3 regions of the Bradyrhizobium sp. 26S5 genome follow, and region 2 is predicted to be linked to each of the others. Evidence: predicted binding sites of a transcription regulator. Region 2 holds the regulator's gene; each other region holds the start of a gene.
What was found. Region 2 encodes PhoB, which activates phosphate uptake and scavenging genes when phosphate is short. Its sites were predicted from a motif close to TGTCATNNANCTGTCAT; they were not measured.

Region 1: the regulator PhoB is predicted to act here: its motif matches at 2,036-2,052, upstream of V5279_RS30680 (UDP-2,3-diacylglucosamine diphosphatase).
Region 3: the regulator PhoB is predicted to act here: its motif matches at 2,693-2,709, upstream of V5279_RS33335 (glycerophosphodiester phosphodiesterase family protein).

What each region holds. Positions count from the first base shown of each region.
Region 1 is NZ_CP145948.1:6,492,817-6,497,503, forward strand. It holds gene V5279_RS30675 (glycosyltransferase family 1 protein) at 112-1,203, opposite strand; gene V5279_RS30680 (UDP-2,3-diacylglucosamine diphosphatase) at 1,200-2,012, opposite strand; gene thiD (bifunctional hydroxymethylpyrimidine kinase/phosphomethylpyrimidine kinase) at 2,369-3,166, opposite strand; gene V5279_RS30690 (Lrp/AsnC ligand binding domain-containing protein) at 3,348-3,593, shown strand; gene V5279_RS30695 (cytochrome c) at 3,719-4,651, opposite strand.
Region 2 is NZ_CP145948.1:8,738,560-8,743,246, reverse strand. It holds gene pstA (phosphate ABC transporter permease PstA) at 1-669, shown strand, start outside; gene pstB (phosphate ABC transporter ATP-binding protein PstB) at 666-1,484, shown strand; gene phoU (phosphate signaling complex protein PhoU) at 1,496-2,212, shown strand; gene phoB (phosphate regulon transcriptional regulator PhoB) at 2,342-3,052, shown strand; gene V5279_RS41385 (GcrA family cell cycle regulator) at 3,291-3,803, opposite strand; gene V5279_RS41380 (aspartate aminotransferase family protein) at 4,300-4,687, shown strand, end outside.
Region 3 is NZ_CP145948.1:7,059,418-7,064,104, forward strand. It holds gene V5279_RS33325 (ABC transporter permease) at 1-1,647, shown strand, start outside; gene V5279_RS33330 (HlyD family secretion protein) at 1,634-2,605, shown strand; gene V5279_RS33335 (glycerophosphodiester phosphodiesterase family protein) at 2,797-4,194, shown strand; gene V5279_RS33340 (acid phosphatase) at 4,356-4,687, opposite strand, start outside.

The sequences.
Region 1 (4,687 bases), 2.2 Mb from region 2:
TTTGTATCGCGGGGGGACGCGGCCCGGCAAGACGCTTTATAGCGTTTTCGAGCGAAGTGGGTACCGGTTCGCGTGAAGAAAACGCGTCAAAACAAAGACGCATGAGATCGTTCAGCGTGACGTGGGATGGGGGGCCGGCAGGGCCGCGAAATGGTGCTCTTCGGCGCCGAATTCGAGCGCTTCCCCCTCGCCGTCGGGTGCCACGGGGCGAACGTTCATGCAGCGGTCGATGAACACCCGGGCCGACGCCTGCCAGGTATGGAGCGCGGCGAAATCGACGCAGGCCTGGCGCGAGATGCCGAGCGCCTCCAGGCAGGCGTGGTGCAGATCGTCGTCAAGCACGCCAACCGGCGCCGCGCCGATCACGTCGCGGGGACCGGTGACCGGAAAAGCGGCAACCGGCAGGCCGCTCGCCAGCGCCTCGAGCAGCACCAGGCCGAACGTGTCGGTCCGGCTCGGGAACACGAATACATCGGCGGCGGCGTAGATTTCGGCCAATTCCTCGCCGTGGCGGGCGCCGAGGAAGACGGTTTCAGGATATTTTCGCTCCAGCGTCGCCCGCGCCGGGCCGTCGCCGACCACGATCTTGGTGCCGGGCAGATCGAGATCGAGGAACGCCTCAAGATTCTTCTCCACCGCCACCCGGCCGACGCTGAGATAGACCGGCTGCGGCAGGCAGAGATCGACGTCGCGCGGATGGAACAGCGCGGTATCGACGCCGCGCGACCACAGCACCACGTTGCGGAAGCCGCGTTGGCGCAGCTCGGCCGCCAAGGCCGAGGTCGCCGCCATCACCGCCCGGCTCGGCCTGTGGAACCAGCGCAGCGCACGCCACACCCAGGCTTCGGGGACAGGCGTCCGTGCCGAGACATATTCGGGGAAGCGGGTGTGGAAGCTCGTCGTGAACGGCAGGCCGCGCTTGCGGCAATAGCGGCGAACCGCAAGCCCGATCGGGCCTTCGGTCGCGATATGGATGCTGTCGGGCCGGGCCGCCTCGATCAGGCTGGCGACCTTGGCCTGGTACGGCAGCGCGAGCCTGAGATCGCGATAGCTCGGCATCGCAAAGGTACGGAACTCGTCCGGCGTCAGGAAGCTCACCTCGACACCGAGCGATTTCGCCGCCTGCGCCATCATGGTCAGCGTGCGGACAACCCCGTTGACCTGGGGATGCCACGCATCGGTCGCGACCAGGATATGCGTCATGCAGCGCGTGCCGTCACTCGCGGAACCGGCGCGATCCGGCGCACCGGATCGGTCCAGGTGATGATCTCGAAATGGCCGTCCTCATGCTCGGCAAGCGCGGTGCAGCTCTCCACCCAGTCGCCGCAATTCATGTAACGGATGCCGTGCTCGTCATGAATTGTCGCGTAGTGGATATGGCCGCAGATCACGCCGTCGCAGCCATGGCGCCGCGCCTCACCCGCAAGCGTCGCCTCGAACGCGCCGATATAGTTCACCGCCTTCTTGACCTTCAGCTTGGCCCATTGCGACAGCGACCAGTACGGCACGCCGAACATCTTGCGGAAGAAGTTGACGAAGCGATTCATCTGGATCGCGAAGTCGTAGGCCTTGTCGCCGAGATGGGCGAGCCAGCGCGCGTTCTGCACCACGAGATCGAAGATGTCGCCGTGGATCACGAGGTAGCGCTTGCCGTCGGCGCCGGTGTGAACGGTGTTCTCCACCACATCGATGCCGCCGAAATGCGTGCCGTAATATTTGCGCAGGAACTCGTCGTGGTTGCCCGGGACGTAGATCACCTTGGCGCCCTTGCGCGCCTTGCGCAGCATTTTCTGCACGAAATCGTTGTGGGTCTGCGGCCAGTACCAGTTCGACTTCAGCGCCCAGCCGTCGACGATATCACCAACGAGGTAGATCGTGTCGGCATCGTGAGAGCGGAGGAAGTCCAGCAGGCGGTCGGCTTGCGAACCGCGGGCTCCGAGATGGACATCGGAGATAAACAAAGTGCGAAAGTGCCGCTCGGGACTTTCTTCACTCAAGGAGTCACTTCCCATGCCTGTGCACCTAACAGATTCCTGTGACAAGGCGATGACGACCCCCGTGACCCACGGCCTCACTAACAGTTAACGAGAATCAGCAGCACGCCCCTTCCCTGCGGATAACAGCGGCGTGCGACAATCTGGCGACATGGACGGTCGCGGCTGTGCGGAACAGGCGGCGTGTTGCTCGCATATCGCGGTGGAACAAAGCGTGCAGTCGAAGAATCGATGAATGCGTGCCCGGATGAAGCGAAGCGCAATCCGGGGTCTTATATCCGCGGACGAGTTGGTCCCGGATTTCGCGGAGCCTGTCATCGGGCGCGCATTCGCGCGACCCGTTGGCTTCATCCGGGCTACGAAGCTACGAAGCCTCAGTAATATTTGTGGAAGTGATGCACCGGCCCGTGGCCGTGTCCGACGGCGAAGCGATCGGCAGCGGCGATCGCGTCCGTGATCCAGGCCTTGGCGTTGCGCACCGCGGCCTCCATCGCCTCGCCCTTCGCAAGCCCCGCTGCGATCGCCGACGACAGCGAGCAGCCGGTGCCATGCGTGTTTGATGTGGCGATGCGCGGCGCCGCCAGCGCGATGCTGCACTCGGCATCGATCAGATAGTCGATGCTCTCGGCGCCATGCCCGTGGCCGCCCTTGACCAGCACCGCGCGGCATCCCAACGCCAGCAATTGCCTGCCCTGCCGCGCGACGTCGGCCTCGCTGGAGGCAACCGGCTGGTTCAGCAGCGCCGCCGCTTCTGGCAGATTCGGTGTGATCAGCGATGCCAGCGGAAACAGCATGGTCCTCAGCGCATCGACGGCCTCGGCCGCGAGCAGCCGATCGCCCGAGGTTGCGACCATCACCGGATCGAGCACGACATGGCGCGGCGCCCAGCGCTTCAACCCGTCGGCGATCGCAGCGATCGTCTCGGCCTGCGCCACCATGCCGATCTTGACCGCGCCGACGTCGAGGTCGGAGAACACCGCATCGATCTGGGCCGTGACGAACGCCGCGGGCACCGGATGGATACCGCTGACGCCCCTGGTGTTCTGCGCGGTCAGCGCCGTGATCGCGGAGGCCCCGAACACCCCGAGCGCGGCAAAGCTCTTGAGGTCGGCCTGGATGCCCGCCCCGCCCGAGGAATCCGAGCCTGCAATGGTGAGCGCGACCGGCGTCATTCTGCGGCACCGGCGGTTGATACGAATGAGACCTTTACGATCAAGACCATGGCCTGTCCTAGCCCGGCCGCCCATCGGCAGCAAGTTCGCCTGACTTTACCGCGAGTTGGCCTTGAGTTGGCCTTGCCTTGGCGGCCCGTTTTGGGCCTATAGTCGCGAAAATCCCCCGGAGACGACTTTGATGGTTCCTTTCTTCGTCCAGATCAAATGCAAGCTCGGCCAGTCCTACACCGTCGCCAATGCGCTGGCGGAAGCCGAGATTGCGTCCGAGATCTACTCCACCGCGGGCAATTACGATCTGCTGGTCAAGTTCTACGTCGACCACGACACCGACATCGGCCATTTCATCAACGAGAAGGTTCAGGTGATCCCGGGCATCCAGGACACCCTCACCATCATCACCTTCAAGGCGTTCGGCGCGAAGTAGACTTCGACTCCACTTTCGTCATGGCCGCGCAGATTCGCGAAGCGGGTCTTCGCGCTAAATGTCCCGGGCATGACCAAGCCAGCTGAAAGCGCCTGACGACATGGATCACGCTCTGAGCAAACCTCTCAGGAATCCTTCGCGGGCTTCTTCACCGGCTTCGGTGGTCCCTCGACCGGCGGCAGCGACTTGATGTATTCGGCGATTGCGTCGCGATCGTTCGGCGAGAGCTGCGAGGTGTTACGGATCACGCGCACCATCGATCCGCCGGCGCTGTCGCCGTCCGGCGTCTGCCCGCTCTCGAGGAAATAGGCGACATCCTTCGCGCTCCAGTCCGAGAGCCCCCTCGGCGTGATGTTGGGCACCCAGCCCTCGCCCTCCGGATTCGGGCCGCCGGCGAAGCGCTGCGCGCTGATGATGCCGCCGAGGAAATTCCGCGGGCTGTGGCACTCGGCGCAATGGCCAAAGCTGTTGACGAGATAGGCGCCGCGATACCACTGCGCCGAACGGCTGGGGTCCGCGATGAACGGCTGGCCGTTCATGAACAGGAATTTCCAGACGCCGACATTGCGCCTGATGTTGAAGGGAAACGGCAAATCGTGATCGCGCACCTTGCCGGCGACCGGCGGCAGGGTCTTCAGATAGGCAAACAGGTCACGCACGTCATTGAGCTTGGCGTATTGATAGGACGTGTAGGGAAACGCCGGGAAATAGTGCGCCCCCGATGGCGAGGTGCCCTTCATCACCGCGGTGACGAAATCCGCCTCGCTCCAGCGGCCGATGCCGTCGTTCGGATCGGGCGAGATGTTCGGCGCATAGAAGGTGCCGAACGGCGACGGTATCGCAAGGCCGCCACCGAGCTTCGTGCGGTCGTCCTGCTTCGGCACGGCGTGGCAGGAGGAACATCCCCCCGCATTGAACGTTGTGAGGCCGTTGGCCAGGTTGGGATGGTAGGCGGGCAGCGCGCTTGCGGCAACGGTCGCGGGGATCGTCAGCCACCAGAACACGCCGAAGCCGATTAAGCCGGCCAGGATGGCCAGGAGAAGAATTCGTCGCAACATTCACCGATCCGTCATTGGTCGCTTCAGCCTCTCAAC
Region 2 (4,687 bases):
ACCGACGGCGGTCTGCTCAACGCCATCGTCGGCTCGGTCATCATGACCGTGATCGGCGTCGGCATCGGTGCGCCGCTCGGCCTGTTCGCCGGCACCTACCTCGCCGAATACGGCAAGAACGACAAGCTCACCTCGGTGATCCGCTTCATCAACGACATCCTGCTCAGCGCGCCCTCGATCATCATCGGCCTGTTCATCTATGGTGCGGTCGTGGTGCCGATGCGCGGCTTCTCGGCGATCGCAGGCGCGCTCGCGCTCGCTGTGATCGTGATCCCGGTCGTGCTGCGCACCACCGAGGACATGCTGCTGCTGGTGCCCAATCCGCTGCGCGAGGCGGCCTCCGCGCTCGGCCTGCCGCGCTCGCTGGTGATCAAGCGGATCGCTTATCGTGCAGCGCGATCCGGCTTGATCACCGGCGTGCTGCTGGCGACCGCCCGCGTCGCCGGCGAAACCGCGCCGCTGCTGTTCACCGCGCTGTCGAACCAGTTCTTCAGCTGGGATTTGACCAAGACCATGGCCAACCTGCCGGTGACCATCAACAACTTCGTGCAGAGCCCCTACGCCTACTGGAAAGAGCTGGCGTGGAGCGGTGCGCTGCTCATCACATTCACTGTGCTCGCGCTGAACATCGGCGCGCGCATCCTTGGTGCCGAAAGGGCCGCAAAATGACCGAGCTTTCCGTCTCCACGACTGCCGCGAGCCACGTTCCCCAGGTGCCGCTGCCGGAAGCGCCGCCGAAAGTCACGGTGCGCAACCTCAACTTCTATTACGGCGAGCACCACGCGCTGAAGAACATCAACCTGACGCTCGGCACCAACCGCGTCACGGCGTTCATCGGCCCGTCCGGCTGCGGCAAGTCGACCTTGCTGCGCATCTTCAACCGGATGTATGACCTCTATCCAGGCCAGCGCGCGGTCGGCCAGCTGATGCTGGACCAGACCAACATTCTCGATCCCAAGCTCGACCTCAATCTGCTGCGTGCGCGGGTCGGCATGGTGTTCCAGAAGCCGACGCCGTTCCCGATGACGATCTACGAGAACATCGCCTTCGGCATCCGCCTCTACGAGAAGATCTCGAAGTCCGAGATGGACGACCGGGTCGAGAAGGCGCTGCGCGGCGGCGCGCTGTGGAACGAGGTCAAGGACAAGCTGAACGCCTCCGGCCTGTCGCTCTCCGGCGGCCAGCAGCAGCGGCTGTGCATCGCACGCACCGTGGCGGTGCGTCCCGAGGTGATCCTGTTCGACGAGCCGTGCTCGGCGCTCGACCCGATCTCGACCGCCAAGGTCGAGGAGCTGATCCAGGAGCTCTCCGAGGACTACACGATCGCGATCGTCACCCACAACATGCAGCAGGCGGCGCGCGTCTCCGACAAAACCGCCTTCATGTATCTCGGCGAGCTGATCGAGTTCGACGACACCAACAAGATTTTCACCTCGCCGAGCGATCGACGCACGCAGGACTACATCACCGGCCGGTTCGGCTGAGGAGACAAGCGATGGCTTCTGAACATACCGCCAAGGCATTCGACAGCGACCTGCAGGAGTTGACCCGCCTGGTCGCCGAGATGGGCGGCCTCGTCGAGCGCATGATCACCGAGTCGGTCGACGCGCTGATCCGCCGCGACGTCGCGCTGGGCAAGCGCGTGGTCGCCGCCGACATCGAGATCGACAATCTGCAGCGCGTCATCGAGGAGCGCGCGGTGCTGACGATCGCTCGCCGCCAGCCGATGGCGATCGACCTGCGCGAGATCGTCAGCGCGATGCGCGTCGCGACTGACCTCGAGCGGATCGGCGACCTCGCCAAGAACATGGGCAAGCGCGTCGCGGCGCTGGAGAGCGATTTCCAGCCGCTGAAGTTGATCCGCGGCCTCGAGCACATGACCGATCTCGTACTGTCTCAGGTCAAGTCGGTGCTCGACGCCTATGCCGCGCACGATCTGCCGGCGGCGATGAACGTCTGGAAGGGCGACGAGGAGGTCGATGCGATCTGCACCTCGCTGTTCCGCGAGCTGCTTACCTACATGATGGAGGATCCGCGCAACATCTCGTTCTGTATCCATCTGATGTTCTGCGCCAAGAACATCGAGCGGATCGGCGACCACGCCACCAATATCGCCGAGACCGTGTTCTACATGATCGAGGGCCAGCAGATCACCGACAAGCGTCCGAAGGGCGATATGACCAATTTCGCCACCACGGTGCCGGGCAACTAGGGCATGATCCGCATCGGCGGAACCGGATTGTCGTCGCGACAAACCGTTTCCACGGGGAATATGCTCAGGGGTTGAGTGTTTCGGTTTGCGTTTGGGCAACGGATCACCACAGAGAAAGAACTTAGACCGATGAGCGCACGCATTCTGGTAGTCGAAGACGAGGAAGCGCTGACGACGCTGTTGCGCTACAACCTCGATGCGGAAGGCTACGACGTCGAAACGGTGGGACGCGGCGACGACGCCGACACCAGGTTGAAGGAGCGCATCCCCGACCTCGTGGTACTCGATTGGATGCTGCCGGGCCTGTCCGGCATCGAGCTGTGCCGCCGTCTGCGGGCGCGGCCCGAGACCAAGCAGCTTCCGATCATCATGCTGACCGCGCGCGGCGAGGAGAGTGAGCGCGTGCGCGGGCTTGCCACCGGCGCCGACGATTACATCGTCAAGCCGTTCTCGGTGCCCGAGCTGCTCGCGCGGGTGAAGGGCCTGCTGCGCCGTGCGAGCCCGGAGCGGCTTGCCACCGTGCTGACCTATGGCGATATCGAACTCGACCGCGAGAAGCGCCGCGTGGCGCGCTCCGGCCGCCCGATCGATCTCGGGCCGACCGAATATCGTCTGCTCGAATTCTTCCTCGAGCATCCCGGCCGGGTGTTCAGCCGCGAGCAGCTGCTCGACAGCGTCTGGGGCCGCGACATCTATATCGACGAGCGCACCGTCGACGTGCATATCGGCCGCCTGCGCAAGTTGCTCAATCCGGGCCGCGAGCAGGATCCGATCCGCACCGTGCGCGGCGCCGGCTACGCGCTCGACGACCGCTTCGCGAAGGCCGAGCCGCAGCCGTAAGGCCGCGCGGCATTCACAAGCCGCAACACGGCGTCGTCCCGGCGAAAGCCGGGACCCATACGCCGCGGCCGGCGCAATGGGCAAGTGGCCAGACAGCTTTCTAACAACACCCATTCGTGGTTATGGGTCCCGGCCTGCGCCGGGACGACGCCGGTGATGCATCCGGGCGACGAGCCACAAAAAAATCCCCGCTTTCACGGGGATTTCTTTTTCAGTCCTACGCCAGTTTCCCGAGTGCTCACTTGATCTGCGGTTTCGCCGACGGCCGGCGGCGATCGCCGGCGGGCTGGTAGGCGACGCGCGAGTGGTGTGCGCAATAGGGCAGGCCGCCGAGCGCCTTGCCGCCGCAGAAGAAGAATTCCGGGCTCGAGGGATCGCCGACCGGCCAGTGGCAGGTGGCTTCGTTCAGCTCGAGCAGCGACAGCCGCTGGCTCATCGGCACCACGTTGTCGTAGGAGATCGGATCGGGCTCCATCTCGACCTCGAAGGCATGCGCCAGCGCGGTGTTGCCGCGCGAGACCGGACGCGCCACCCGCATCATGTGCTGGGCGGGGCGGGCCTTGCGCTGCCGCGGCGCCGCCGTGGAGGGGGCCTTGGCGCGGCCGGAGAGGCCGAGCCGATGCACTTTGCCGATCACGGCGTTTCGCGTCACATTGCCAAGTTCCGCGGCGATCTGGCTGGCCGAGAGGCCAGACTCCCAGAGCTTCTTCAGCTGCTCGACGCGATCGTCGGACCAGGTCAATACAGTCATCGCATTCTTCCTTTCGCATGGCGCCGGCCAGTCATTGGAGCGACGCTGCGAGCCAAATCCGGGTCAAAATCCCAGCGGCCAGAATCCCTTAGCCCTCGCCGGGCGCGGTTTTGAGCCCGAACGTTTACGTGTGACACGAAGGCTACTTAGAGGGTCCAGTACTGCCGCACGAGATGTCGTACCCGACAGGCCAAACGCTACAATATGGCGTGACTCTGGCGCAAGAGTCCGCGGCCGTGCGTCCACATGTTCCCACAAAGTTAAGCACTGCAATGAGGCTTTTCCACCGCACCGGAATGCTCCGGATTGCGCTCGTTCCGCATCGCAGGAAGGTCGGCAAAGGCCGGCTGCTGGCGATTGACACCTACTGGCCGCAGCATAGAATGCCTGTACGTGCCGCCCGCAAAGGCGGCCGTTTTGTTTTCCGAAGCTGGCCGTTGCTGCACTGGCGTCAAGCCGCCCGGCAATTGTCGGCTTCAAACCGGCAGTGAACGCCATGACCAACAGCGCCTCGTCGCATCTGCTCCCCGTCTTCGCCCGGGTCGATCTCGGCTTCGAGCGCGGCGAGGGCGCCTGGCTGATCGCAACCAACGGCGACCGCTATCTCGATTTCACCTCGGGCGTTGCGGTGAACGCGCTCGGGCATGCGCATCCGCATCTGGTCAAGGCGCTGCAGGAACAGGCGACCAAGCTCTGGCACATGTCGAACCTGTTCAAGAGCCCGGACGGCGAGGCGCTGGCCGCCCGGCTGTGCGAGCAGAGCTTTGCCGACTTCGTGTTCTTCTGCAATTCCGGCGCAGAGGCGATGGAAGGCGTGATCAAGCTGGTCCGCCACTATCACTTCTCCAAGGGCCATCCCGAGCGCTACCGCATCATCACCTTCG
Region 3 (4,687 bases), 1.7 Mb from region 2:
GCAGCACTTGCCGGCAAGCTGGCGCCGCTGTTCTTGATCTTCGTCGTGATCATGCTGGCCCAGCCGCTGGTGCTGGAGGGCGTGCTGCAGATCCCCTTCAAGGGCGACGCGCTGCTGATGATCGCCGCCGCCTCAATCCTCATCATCGCCTATCTGTCGGTCGGCGCGCTGCTGCAGCTTCTGGTCGGCGATCTCGCGACCGGATTGGGACTTGCCGGCCTGATCGCCTCGCCTGCGTTCGGCTACGCCGGCGTCGGCTTTCCCACCATCGGCATGAATACGTTTGCGCAGGTCTGGAGTGCGATCCTGCCGCTGCGCTGGTACATGGCGGTGCTGATGGGACAGGCGGCGCGCGGGTTGCCGGCAACGGAATCCGCTGTTCCCTTCGCCGCGCTCGCCGGGCTCGCGCTGCTGTTTGCCGGCCTCGCATGGCTGCGGATGGCGAGCCTGACGCGCAGAGGCTGGTTTGCGACAGAGCGGCCGGCCGAACCGCCGGTCAGCGAACAGGCACCGTCAGGCGTCGGCGGCGCCTTCATCGGGGAGTGGCGGCGCGTGCTCGGAACACGCAGCGCTTTCACTTTGCTGTTCATCGCCCCGCTGATCTACGGCATCTATTATCCGCAGCCCTATCTGAACCAGATCCTGCGCAAGCTGCCGATCGCGGTCGTCGACAATGATCTCAGCGATCTCTCCCGCCAGATCGTCGAGACGCTCGATGCCAGCGGCACGTTGAGCGTGACGGTGCGCGCCCGCACGCTGGCGGAGGCGCGCACCGCGATCGACCGCGGCGATGCGTTTGCCGCGGTGCAGATCCCGCCCGGCACCGAACGCGACGTGCTCAAGGGCATCACCGCCCACATTCCGGTCTACGCCGACGCCACCTATCTGTTCGTCTTCAGATCGACCGCAAGCGGCGTCGCCACCGCGATCGGCACGCTGACATCGGAGCTGGTGTCGCGCGGCGGCCGCGCCGACGGCAGCCTGGTCAAGGCGAAGCTCGCGAGCCTCAGCCCATCTGACGTTCTGCTGCAACCGATCTTCAATCCGGTCGGCGGCTATGCGAGCTACATCGTCCCGGCGGCGTTCATCCTGATCCTGCAGCAGACGCTCCTGATCGGAGCGGCGATGCTGACCGGCACCGCGCTGGCCAGCGGCCGCGGCGCGTTCGCCGGCGTATTCGGGCGCGGCATCGCCCATCTGACGATCTATTTGCCGGCGCTCGCGCTCTATCTGATCGTGCTGCCACGCATCTACGGTTTCTCGACGCTTGGCCATCTGCCGCAGATCTTTGCGCTGGCGACCGTCTTCCTGCTGGCGACGAGTTTTATGGGACAGGCGATCGGCGCCTGGTTCACGCGGCCGGAAAACGCCACCATCCTGCTGCTGGCGACCAGCCTGCCGCAATTCTTCACCGCCGGCTTTGCATGGCCGCGCGAGGCCATCCCCGCTGCGGCCACCGCGCTGGGCCGGCTGTTTCCGGCCGACTCCGCGATCGACGGCCTCGTGCGCATTAACCAGCTCGGCGCCAGCATCTGGGAGGTCTCGCATGACTGGCTCGGACTGTGGTGTTTGGCGCTGGGCTATTTCGCACTCGCCGTGATCTCCGCGCTGGTGTTCAAGAGAGGACAGCAACATGCCCAACGCTAGGCGCATCGCCCTGATCGCGGTCCCGCTTGTGCTCGTCGCGGGCGCGCTGATCTATTCCGAGAAGCGCGCGAGGTCGTCCCCCGCAACCGTCGGTGTCGTCCGCTCGACCGAGGTCAGGGTCGAGCCGGAGGTGAACGGCCAGCTGGTATCGATCGCGGTCGAGAAAGGCGCGCGGGTGCATGCAGGCGACGTTCTGGCGAAGCTCTCCGCGGTCGAGTTGACCGCGCAGGCCGACCAGGCGCGGGCCGCGCTCGCCGCTGCCGTCGCAAGCCGCAACAACGTCTATGCCGGCGTTCGCCGCGAGCAAGTCGATTCCCTGCAGGCGGCCATCTCCAAGGCCAAGTCGCGCCTCGAATATGTCGAGGTCCAGCTCAAGCGGATCACCACGTTAGCGAGCCAGAGTTTTGAAACCCAGCAGGCACTCGACCAGGCGGTAAATGACGTTGCCGCGGCACGCGCCGGCGTGGCGGCAGCCCAGGCCAATTACGACGCCGCGGTGGCCGGGCCGACCAAGGAGGAGCGCGCCATCGCCGACGCGCAGGTGCAGGCGGCCGCGGCCGCCGTCGCGGTGCTCGAGCGCCGGCTCGACAAGATGGTGTTGCGCGCGCCGGCCGACGGCGTGGTCAGTGTCATCGCTGCGGAAGTGGGCGAGAACGTTCGCGCGGGCCAGCCGATCCTGATGGTCGCGGCGGCCGGCAAGCAATGGCTGTCGTTCAACGTGCGCGAGGATCATCTCGACGGCCTTGCGATCGGAAAGACCGTGAACGTGATCCGGAATGCCGCCGCCGGCGCCACCAAGGCCGCCATCACCGAATTGCGGCCGCTCGGCACCTTCGCCACCTGGCAGGCCGAGCGCGTGATCGGCGATCATGACCGCAGCACGCTGCGGCTGCGTCTCGATCTCGCCGGCGCCGCGGAAGGCCTCGAGCCCGGCATGACCGTCCGGATCGAGCGATGAAGCGCGCGACGCTCGGCCCCGAACCGCGGTGACGTGCGCGTCGCCGCGATGCATTTCAAAAGCTTTTGTCGGCCCACCCCGCCCGACAGTCATCCAGCTGTCAGGAGATTGAGACAAGAAGACAGCAGCGTCGAACGGCTCGGCCCTTGTGGCACTCGACCCGACGCTACACCAAAGATGGAGGCGTGGCCGTGAAGCACATTCGTTCAGGACGGAAAGTACATCTTGCAGCGATGCTGTTCGGTGCGGCGGCTTTGGCGATGCTCCCGCCATCGATCGCGTCAGCGCAAACCACGTCAGTGCCGGCCGGCAACAAGCCGTTCCTGACCCTCGATGGAAAGCCGCCGCTCGTCATCGGGCATCGCGGCGTGCCGGGCCTGGTGCCCGAGGAGACCGAGGCATCGTATGAGCTCGCCGCCGATCTCGGAACGGACGCGCTCGAAGAGGACCTGCACCTGACCAAGGATTGCGTGCTGGTGGCGCGTCACAACCCGTGGCTCGGCGACAACACCAACGTTGCCGAGGTGGCGAAGACCAATGCCGCGGTTGCGGCCCGCAAGCGCACGGCGCCGGGCGTCCGTCTCAAGCCGAACTGGACCCAGCTTCCCACCGGCGGACCTGCCGAATTCCCCACCGACCTGATCGATCCGGCCGATCCCAAATCGGTGCTGAAAGCGCTGATCGTCGACGGCGATGACCATACCAATGACTGGTCGATCACCGACTTCACAATGGCCGAGCTGAAGGACTGGATCGCCGGCACCACCTATGATGCGGCCAACGAAAGGCCGAAGCTGTTCAACGGCAAATTCCCGATCATCAGTTTCCAGGACGTCATCGACATCGCCAAGGCCAAGAGCAAGGCTGTGGGGCGTCCCATCATGGTCTATCCGGAGACCAAGAATCCGACCTGGAACAATGCCCAGGCCATCGCCAATGGCTGCGGCGCGCCCGGCAGCCGCCCGCTCGAGGATGCCCTGATCAAGATCATCAGGGATAACGGCCTCAACGCGAAGGACGCTCCGATCATCGTTCAGAGCTTTGAGCCCGGCAGCCTGAAATACATGCGCAGTCACGGGCTTCAGACGCGGCAGGTTCAGCTGATGGACGGCAACGGTGTCGACTTCAAGACCGGCAAGGTCCTGCTGAACAACATCGCCACGTCGCGTCCGTACGACTGGACGGTTGCGGGCGACTCGCGCGGCTTCGATGCGATGCTGACCCCTGAGGGCCTCGCGGAGATCAAGACCTATGCCGACGGCATCGGTCCGTGGAAGGCCTATATCGTTCCGTTGAAGATCTCACCCTGGAAGGACAGCAACGCCGACGGCAAGCCCTACAAGGGATCGACGCCGGAGGCCTCGACGCAGGACGCAACCAGCGTCATTGCCGATGCGCACAAGCTCGGCCTGTTCGTGCATGTCTTCACCTTCCGAAACGAGAAGAAATATCTGGCGGCCGACTATCGCGGCGATCCGGGCCTGGAATATCTGAAGTTCTTCCGTCTCGGCGTGGACGGGGTCTTCACGGATTTCACCCACACCGGAGTCGCCGCCCGGGCGGCCTATCTGCGTGAACTCGGCTGGTGATGCCGGCCATGCGAAGGCCGCGGATGCATGTCGTGCAGCACCGCGGTCACACCTTCATCTGAAAGCGACACTGTCCGGCCTGTGGCCGATGGCAAGGCGCGAACGGAAGCGCCTCGCGCTGCGGCTCCTGAGCGCGGCCGGACGGGTATACAACCTCCGCCTCAGTTCCCCTTGAGCGCCAGCGCGCTGGTCAGGTCGCCGAGCGGCTTCTGACCATGCGCGGCGATCGCAGCGTCGCGCACGGTGATGCCGTGCAGCGTCGGCAGTTCGAAGCGGCGCGTGATGAAGCGCAGGATCGATGTCGTGTCCATCGGCGTATGATCGACAAAGCCGCGGCGCGCATAGGGAGAGACGATGATGGCCGGGATGCGTGAGCCAGGGCCCCACCGATCGCCCTTGGGGGGTGCCACGTGATCCCACAGGCCGCCATTCTCGTCATGGGTGATGACGACCAGCATATGCGGCCATTGCGGGCTCTTCTCGAGATGCGCGA